Regions from separate parts of the Nocardioides sp. BGA-UO-ETr-FS32 genome, predicted to be linked through region 1. Evidence: predicted binding sites of a transcription regulator. Region 1 holds the regulator's gene; the other holds the start of a gene.
The links. The regulator LexA, encoded in region 1, represses DNA repair genes until DNA is damaged. The targets are predictions, from matches to a motif close to TCGAACANNTGTTCGA.
Positions count from the first base shown of each region.

Region 1 (4,405 bases):
GCGACCACCGAAACTGAAATGCGCCGAGGGGCGGGCCCACAGGCCCGCCCCTCGGTCTTCCCCTTGGTTCCACCAGCCGGGGTCGAAGCGGCTGATGGAGGCCTCGCGCGTCAGTCGGAGACGACAGGGACGCGGAGCTTCTGGCCGGCGGCAAGGCCGGCGGACTCGAGGGCGTTGAGCCGCTCGATCTCGTTCATCATGGAGCGGACGTCGCCGTCGGTCGCGATCTCGCTGGCGATCCCCCACAGGGTGTCGCCGGGTGCGACCTGGACGATCTCGGTCGGGGCGGGCTGGCCGGCCTCGTCGGTGCCGACGGCGCCGCCGGCGAGCATGAAGGCCGCGGCGAGCACGAGGAACAGCGAAGTCAGGAAGACCACGAGCCGCCCGCGTCGGGTCAGCCGCACGGTCGAGCCGCGGCGTACGGGGACGGGAGCGAAAGCGGGGGCAAGGCTGAGGGTGCTCATGGTGGCCTCCTGGGGAAGATTCAGCCGGATGTCTCTGTCGAGCGAATGTCTAGTCGGACCCACCGACAGTGGCCTGGGCCACCGGAGGTCGATCAGACGTTCGATCGAACGTGTGTACGACGCTAGAGCACGTGTTCGAACAGGTCAAGCACCGTGACGAACAAATGTTCGATCCCCTGAAGGGCTTGGTCCGGAGGGGATCAACGGACCTACCCGCAACCGGCGCGACCCAGGGCGCCGGCTGCTTCGGCGCGGCGTACGAGTTCCTCTTCAACACCAGCTACAGCTGAAGAAGGCCGGCTGGTGCTGGCCGACGCGCGCACGCTCGACTTCGGGTACGCGATGATCCCGCCGTTCCCCGGCCAGGAGGTCATCCTCCGCACGGCAGCGGTCGCACATCGCCGCGCAGGTCAAGGGTGAGGCACCCGACGCGCACAAGGCGTTCGGCGACATCCCCGCCGTGTGCGTGATGGACGCCGGCAACAACGGCGTCATCATCCTCGCCGACAAGATGCTGCCGCCGCGCAAGCACGGCGTGCTGATCCCCGGCCCGCAGGCGCACGCGATGAAGCTCGGCTTCGAGAAGTACTTCCTCTGGAAGATGAAGCACGGCCAGGTGCGACTGCCCTGACCCCGATCGAGGAGACCGCTCAGCGGGCGGCGCGGCGGCGCATCGCGCGGCGCCCCTGCGCCGCGAACAGCGACGCGGCGTGCTGCGTGACGCCCGGTGCGAGCGCGGCGCCGCGTACCACTCCCCCGCGCCAGCCCGGCAGGGTCCGCACCACGCGGCGCGAGCCCACCAGCGCGACGGCCGCCTGGGCGACCTCGGCCACGCCGAGGATCGGGCCGCCGGAGTGGGTCAGCTGCGAGCCGAGGCCGTTCGGGTCCTGCGCGGCCAGCATCGCGGTGTCCACCCCGTCGGGGCACAGCGCGTGGACCCGGACCCCGCGCGGCGCCTCGGCGTTGACCGACGCCGACAGCGAGACGACCGCGGCCTTCGTCGCGGCGTACATGCTGTAGCCAGGCACCGGCCCGAGCCCGGACAACGAGGCGACGTTGACGACGTCTCCCCCGGCCGGCCCGAAGGCCGCCAGCGCGGCGCGGGTGCCCCACGTCGTCCCGAGCAGGTTGACCTCCACGAGGCGACGGACCTGCTTCTCCGACAGCGAGGTCAGGGCGCCGTCGTCGCCGACGCCGGCGTTGTTGAACCACGACGTCAGCGCCCCGTGGCGCGCCGCCTCCTCCGCGACCAGGACGTGGGAGGCGGGATCGCGTACGTCCTGCGCGAGGCCCGCGACCGCGCCGATCTCCGCCGCCGTCGCAGCGCCCGCCCACCCGTCGAGGTCGCCGATCACGACGGCGTGGCCGCGCGCGACCATCAGCTCCGCGATCCCACGCCCGATCCCGCGGGCTCCACCGGTGACGACGCACGAGGTCTGCATCCGCCGACACTAGCGACAAAGTAGCGACACGCGGCTTCGAACAGGTGTTTGATCCCACGGCTCCCGGAGGGCTACGGTGAGCGCACGGCTCCCGCCCGGCGCGGACGGTGGGAGCACCCCGCAGTGGAGGACGCCATGGCCAAGCAGGACGACAAGAACGTCATCGAGATGCCCGACGGCCCCCCGGACGCCACCGGGCTGACGCCGCGCCAGCAGCGCGTGCTCGCCACGATCAAGGACTCGCTCGAGACCAAGGGATACCCGCCGTCGATGCGCGAGATCGGCCAGGCCGTCGGCCTCACCTCGTCCTCCAGCGTGGCCCACCAGCTGCGCGTGCTCGAGGGCAAGGGCTTCATCAAGCGCGACCCCAACCGGCCCCGCGCCCTCGAGGTGTTCCTGCCCGAGGTGATGGCCGCCCGCCGCTCCATCTCGAGCGGCGAGGAGTCCAGCGTCGACGAGACCGGCATCGGCGACGTCGCCCCCACCGCGGTCAACATCCCGGTCGTCGGCCGCATCGCCGCCGGTGGCCCGATCCTCGCCGAGGAGCAGGTCACCGACGTGTTCCCGCTGCCCAAGCAGCTCGTGGGCGACGGCACGCTGTTCCTGCTCGAGGTCTCCGGTGACTCGATGGTCGACGCCGCCATCTGCAACGGCGACTACGTCGTGATCCGCCAGGAACAGACCGCCACCAACGGCCAGATCGTCGCTGCGATGATCGACGGTGAGGCCACGGTCAAGACCTTCCAGCGCAAGGACGGCCACGTCTGGCTGCTCCCCCACAACGACGCCTACGACCCGATCCCGGGCGACAACGCCACGATCCTCGGCGTCGTGACGGCGGTGCTCCGCAGCCTCTGAGCACCGTAGGGGTGGGCCGCCATTGAACGGTGCCCACCCCCGGGACACGATGGTCAGATGAGCGACGTCGAGAAGACCTACGACTACGTCATCGTCGGAGCGGGAGTTGCCGCGGCCAGCGCCGTCAAGGGCATCCGCGCCGAGGACGCCAGCGGCTCGATCGGCGTGCTCGGCTCCGAGCCCGACAAGCCGGTCTACCGGCCGGTGCTCACCAAGGACCTCTGGCTCAAGGACGACGCGACGCTCGAGGGCAGCTCGCTCGCCGGTGACCTCGAGGACGACGACGCCGTCGACCTCCTCACCGACACGACCGTCACCGCGATCGACCGCGGCGCCCACGCCGTACGCCTCGCCGACGGCAGCAGCGTCGGCTACGGCAAGCTCCTGCTGGCCACCGGCGCTGAGCCCCGCGTGCTGGGCGTCGCCCCCGGCCCCCGCGTCATCTACTACCGCACGGCCGCCGACTACGAGCGGCTGCGCGCGGTCGCCGCGAACGGCAGCCACGTCGCGGTCGTCGGCGGCGGCTACATCGGCTCCGAGATCACCTCGGCGCTGGTGCAGAACGGCATCGACGTCACCCTCGTCCTCGACCTCGAGGACGTGCAGGAGCAGATGTTCCCCCGCGCCCTGGCCGCCCACCTCACCAAGGAGCTCGCCGACCGCGGCGTGACGATCGTGCACGGCTCGGTCTCTGGTGGCGAGGAGGACGACGGGGGCGTACGGATCCGCCTCGACGACGACTCCCACATCGTCGCCGACGCTGCGGTGATCGGCGTCGGCGTGCTGCCGCGCACCGGACTCGCGGAGGCCGCGGGCCTCGAGGTCGACAACGGCGTCGTGGTCGACGACCGCCTCCGCACCAGCGACCCCGACGTGTACGCCGCGGGCGACGTCGCGTCCTACCCCGACGCCCTCCTCGGCCGCCGCCGCGTCGAGCACGTCGACCACGCCGAGAAGTCCGGCGAGCACGCCGGCAAGGTGATGGCCGGCGCCGACGCGGCGTACGACTACACGCCGTTCTTCTGGTCCGACATCCTGGATGCGGGCTACGAGGCGGTCGGCGAGACCAGCAGCGCGCTCGACCTGGTCGAGGACTGGAAGGACGGCGAGATGGGCACCGGCGTCGTCTACTACCTCAGGTCCGGGCAGGTCCGCGGGGTCGTCCTCTGGAACGTCTGGGACAGCGTCGACAAGGCCCGCGAGGTCATCAAGGAGACCGGCCAGAACCCGGTGGCCGACCCGGAGTCGCTGCGGGGGCGCATCCCGTTCGGGTGAGCTGAACGGCGGGTGAACACTCGCAGCAGGGCGTGATCTTCGCGCGGGTGCGTCGTTGAACCACCCGTGACCCCCTCACCACACCTCACCCGACGAGCCGTGATCGCCGGCAGTGCCGGCGCCGCCGCCGGTGCCGCCACCGTGGCCGGCACCACCTCGAGTGCCCGCGCGACCGCGCACGAGCCGTTCCAGCACGGAGTCGCCTCGGGCGACCCGCTACCCGATGCGGTCGTGCTGTGGACCCGCGTCACCCCGACGCCGGCGGCCACCCCCGGCTCCGGGGTCGGGCCGGACGTGAGCGTGACGTGGGAGGTGGCCACCGACGCGGGCTTCCGCGACGTCGTGCGGCGTGGACGCACCACCACC
Region 1 covers NZ_JCAQOX010000014.1:320,457-324,861, reverse strand. Annotated here, with positions in the region: gene AC57BS_RS11425 (LysM peptidoglycan-binding domain-containing protein) at 111-464, opposite strand; gene AC57BS_RS11420 (hypothetical protein) at 596-754, shown strand; gene AC57BS_RS11415 (hypothetical protein) at 925-1,095, shown strand; gene AC57BS_RS11410 (SDR family NAD(P)-dependent oxidoreductase) at 1,115-1,906, opposite strand; gene lexA (transcriptional repressor LexA) at 2,042-2,764, shown strand; gene AC57BS_RS11400 (NAD(P)/FAD-dependent oxidoreductase) at 2,822-4,039, shown strand; gene AC57BS_RS11395 (alkaline phosphatase D family protein) at 4,106-4,405, shown strand, end outside.

Region 2 (4,405 bases), on a different contig from region 1:
ACCAGGCTGCCGGCACCGGACCCTCGGGCCGCGCGCCGGATGCCCATGCGGGCGACCAGGTCGGTGACGTCGGCGACGGCGAGGAAGTAGGAGGCGTAGCCGAGGGTGGCGATCGTGCGGAGCTCCTCGTCGAGCCGCGTCGAGACGCGCGTGCGGGGCGCGGTGCCGTAGCGGTGGCCGATGGCGGCCTCGCACCGGCGACGGAGCAACGTGTCGGCCGTCTGGTCGTGGGTGGCGCCGCCCGCCAGCTCGAGCTCCGGGAAGTGCACCTCACCGATGCCGAGGTCTCGGCGCGGGTCGAGCGCGCAGCGGTCGGCGACCAGACGGGTGCGGGCGAGCAGTCGCCGACCCTCGTCCCGACCGTCGCCGAGACCCGCGAGCCGGCAGATCTCCTCAGCGATCTCACCCATCTGCTTGCCGGACTTGAGGAAGCCCTCGGCGTTGCCGCGGGCGGCCGCCGGGCCGACGTCGCGGAGACCGGCCGAGCCGAGCGGAACCAGCCGCCGGGCGGCGTCGAGGACGTCGATCGTGGGCGCGTCGAGGCGGTCGGCATAGCGCACGGCATTGGTGAGCACGGTCGAGAGGCCGGCCGTGCGAGCGACGCCGGCCATCCGGGCGGCGTGCGGGGACGTGCCCGGCCCCCACTCCCCGCGGCGGCCGCCGAGGCGGTGCGAGACCAGCTCGACGACGAGGTTCTCCCGGGGCAGCAGGTCGAGCCAGGGGGCGATCGCAGCCAGACCGAGGTCGTCGCGCCGGCGGGTGGCCGCGAGGCCGAGCTCGGAGGACGGACCGAGCAGGGCCAGCACGTGCCCGCCGGCCAGGTGCGGGGCCAGCGCGTCGACGGTGGCGACCGGCCGGCCGCGCTCGCCCGCCAGGTGGACCGCGGAGACCATCCGGCACAGCGCCGCCCACCCCTCCCGGCCGCTGGCCAGGAACGTCACCCGCGAGCCGCCCGACCCGTCGGCCCGCTCGGACGGGAGCTCACGGAAAGCTCCACCGCGGGTGGGCGTACGGCGGGTGTCCTGGGACCGGGGCGGACCGGCAGGTCGCGCCGGCAGCGCCAGCGGGGCGACCTCCAGGTCGACCCCCAGCACCGGCCTGATGCCGGCGCGCCGGGCGGCGCGGACGAACCTGACCGCGCCGTAGGTGCCGTTGCGGTCGGTGAGGGCCAGGGTGTCCATCCCGTGCTCGGCGGCACGCTCGGCCAGGACGTGCGGGTGGGACGCGCCGTACTGGAGGGAGTAGCCCGAAGCGACGTGCAGGTGGACGAAGGGGTCGCGCGACACCTCGCTCCCTCAGGCGACGCTGGCGTGCGGGACCAGGCCCAGCGCCTGCTCGACGACCGCCAGGAACCGGTCTGCGTCGCGGACCAGGTCGTCCGCCTCGCGCTCCGTCACGGCTCGGGTCGAGCCCGCCTCGGCCGCCGCCCGCTTGGCGGCACCGGCGGCGAAGAAGGTCGCCCACTCCGAGAGCTCCGGTGCGACCTCGGTGAGCAGGACCCAGGCGTTCTTCTGGCGGCGCCCGCGGGGAGCCGGTCGGGCACGAGCCGCCAGCAGTGCCGCCGCGGCGCACAGCGCCGCCACGTGGGCGCACGCATAGCGGGTGGGCACGTCCCGGGCGGTGATCGCGTCGCGCAGCGACGTCGCGGATCGCTCGAGGTAGGAGTGTGCGGTGGCCGGCAGCATGTGGGGACCCATCCGTCCGCCCTCAGTCCTGGCAGCCGACGAGCTGCCAGCGCCCGTCGGTCCAGTCGAAGGAGAGGTCGAAGACGCCGTAGGTCTCCTCGTCACCGGTGACCGCCGGTGCCGCCCGCCGGGCACCCGGTCCGCGGCCCGCCTCCACCCGCCAGAGCTCCCGCTCGGCGAGGAGGTCGGTCGCGGCGACGCCCTGCGCCCCCTGCCACCACGGACCGGTCTCCACCCAGTGCGCGACCACGGTGCGCACCTTCCACAGCCTGCCCCGCCACAGGAACTGGTCGGGGCCCTCGGCCTCTCCTCGTCGCACCTCGACGGGGTCGTCGTACTGCCTCATCGCGCCTCCTCGCACATCCGTCGACCCCACGGCCGACCCGGGCGGCGGTGGGGGTCGAGGTCACCGCCACCCGGATCGCATCGAACATCTGTTCGAACACCACGGACGGTACTACCCCCCACCGACAGCCCGTCAAGAGCCGGCCGGCAGATGGTGGAGAACGAGAGGGAGGGCTCTCAGGCCCGGCGCAGGAAGTCGGTTGTCTCCCGGCGCCACAGGAAGAACGAGAGCACCAGGCCCTCGACGATCACCAGCGCCGAGAGCGCCACGAAGATCGCCGGCAGGTGGGCATCGAGGCAGACCACCCCGACCAGGACGCCGACGCCTGCGGTGGCGGCCAGCACGGGGCGGGTCCACGCGTGCCCGCCGACGAAGAACGACCCGAGCACCAGCGCCATCGCCGCGAAGCCGACGAACGCCACCACGGCCAGCGCCACGAAGCCCGGCACGATCGGGCTCTCCCGCAGCTGCTCGATGCCCCCCTGCGCCAGGATCTCCTGCGCAGACGGGTTGCCCTCGGCCCAGCCGAGGATCACCTCGTCACGCATCCACCAGATCAGCAGCGTGATCACTCCGGCGGTGGCCACGATCAGGCCCAGCACTCGCATGCTGTTGACCACGGATCCGGGCAGGTCGCGCGCCATCAAAACACCCCTGAGACTCATCGTCGTTCGTCGCTAGGCTCGCATCATGGAGATCGAGCACGCATCCATCACCTCGTTTCGAGGCGACCTGACCCGGCGCGGTGGCACCGGTGACGTGGTCATCCTGCCCGACACCGCCCACACCGCGGCACTCGCCGCGGCGGCGCTGGGCTGCGAGGTCGGCGCCATCGCCAACAGCCTGCTCTTCGACGGTGACGGCGAGCCCGTCCTCATCCTCACCTCGGGAGCGCACCGGGTGGACACGAAGGCAGTTGCGCAGCGCATCGGGGTGAGCCGGCTGCGGCGCGCCGACCCCGACTTCGTGCGCCGGCACACCGGGCAGGTGATCGGGGGCGTCTCCCCCATCGACCACCCCGCTCCCGTCCCGACGTGGATCGACCCGTGGCTGCGGCAGCACGAGGTGGTGTGGGCGGCTGCCGGGCACCCGGCGGCGGTGTTCTCCACGACCTACGACGAGCTGGTCGCGATGACCGGCGCCGTCGAGGTCAGCGTCGAGTGAGGGCGCACCCGTGGACGCACTGGCGCTGACCTTCTCGAGCGGGTGGGCGAGCGGCATCAACGCCTACCTCGTCGTGCTCGTGCTCGGCGTCTCCGACCGCGTGGGGGACCTCGCCGAGATCCCCGACGTGCTGGGCAGGTGGGACGTGCTGGCCGCGGCGGCGTTCCTGTACGCGATGGAGTTCATCGCCGACAAGATCCCCTACATCGACTCGACGTGGGACGCGATCTCCACCGCCATCCGCCCGACGGCCGGCGCGGTGATCGGCGTGCTGCTCGCCGGGGACGCGTCCTCGCTCGACCAGGCCGTGCTCGGGGCCGTGGGTGGCGGCACCGCCCTGCTGAGCCACCTCGTCAAGGCCGGCAGCCGCCTGGCGATCAACACCTCCCCCGAACCGGTGACCAATGTCGTCGCCAGCCTCACCGAGGACGCCGGGGTCCTGGTCGTGGTGTGGTTCGCGATCGAGCACCCCCGTACGGCCGCGGCCGTCGCCGGCGTCCTGCTGCTGCTCGGGCTCGTCACCGTCTTCCTCCTCGCCCGCCTGGTGCGCCGTGGGTGGCGCCGCTGGCGCAAGGAGGAGCCGCTGCACCGGGTCGCCTGACCCGTCCCACGGGCGCGGGCCCTAGGGTTCCCCCGTGGCTCGCGTGGTGGTGGTCGGCGGCGGCTTCGGCGGCATGGCTGCCGCCGCGCGCCTGGCCAAGCTCGGCCACGAGGTCACCCTGCTGGAGCGCTCCGACCACCTCGGCGGCGCCCTGTCGACGGTCGAGCAGGACGACTTCGCCTGGGACGCCGGACCCAGCAGCACGCTGCTGCCCGCAGTCGTGCGCGACCTCTTCCGCAAGTCCGGTCGCCCGCTCGAGCGCGAGGTCGACCTCCAGGCCCTGCCCCTCGTCCGTGAGCACCGCTTCGAGGACGGCACCTCGCTGCGGCTGCCGGGCGGCTCGCGGGCGGCACAGCTCGACGCCTTCGACGACCTGGGGCCCGGCCTGGGGCAGCAGTGGGTCGACCACGTGGCGTCGTACGGCGACATGTGGGAGCTGCTCCGCAAGGAGTGGTACGAGCGGCCCTTCGACGCCGACGTCGCCCCCCGCGAGCTGACCGCCCTGCTCGGGAGCCGCGAGTCGCTGCACCGGCGGCTGCGCCGCGCCCTCCGCGACGAACGGCTGCGACTGGTCGCCGGGCACCGGCTCGTCATGGACGGCCACGACCT
Region 2 covers NZ_JCAQOX010000013.1:629,390-633,794, reverse strand. Annotated here, with positions in the region: gene AC57BS_RS08255 (DNA polymerase III subunit alpha) at 1-1,286, opposite strand, end outside; gene AC57BS_RS08250 (SAV_6107 family HEPN domain-containing protein) at 1,296-1,697, opposite strand; gene AC57BS_RS08245 (DUF6504 family protein) at 1,708-2,031, opposite strand; gene AC57BS_RS08240 (hypothetical protein) at 2,208-2,675, opposite strand; gene AC57BS_RS08235 (YbaK/EbsC family protein) at 2,722-3,195, shown strand; gene AC57BS_RS08230 (DUF4126 domain-containing protein) at 3,206-3,796, shown strand; gene AC57BS_RS08225 (phytoene desaturase family protein) at 3,831-4,405, shown strand, end outside.
Region 2: the regulator LexA is predicted to act here: its motif matches at 2,112-2,127, upstream of AC57BS_RS08245 (DUF6504 family protein).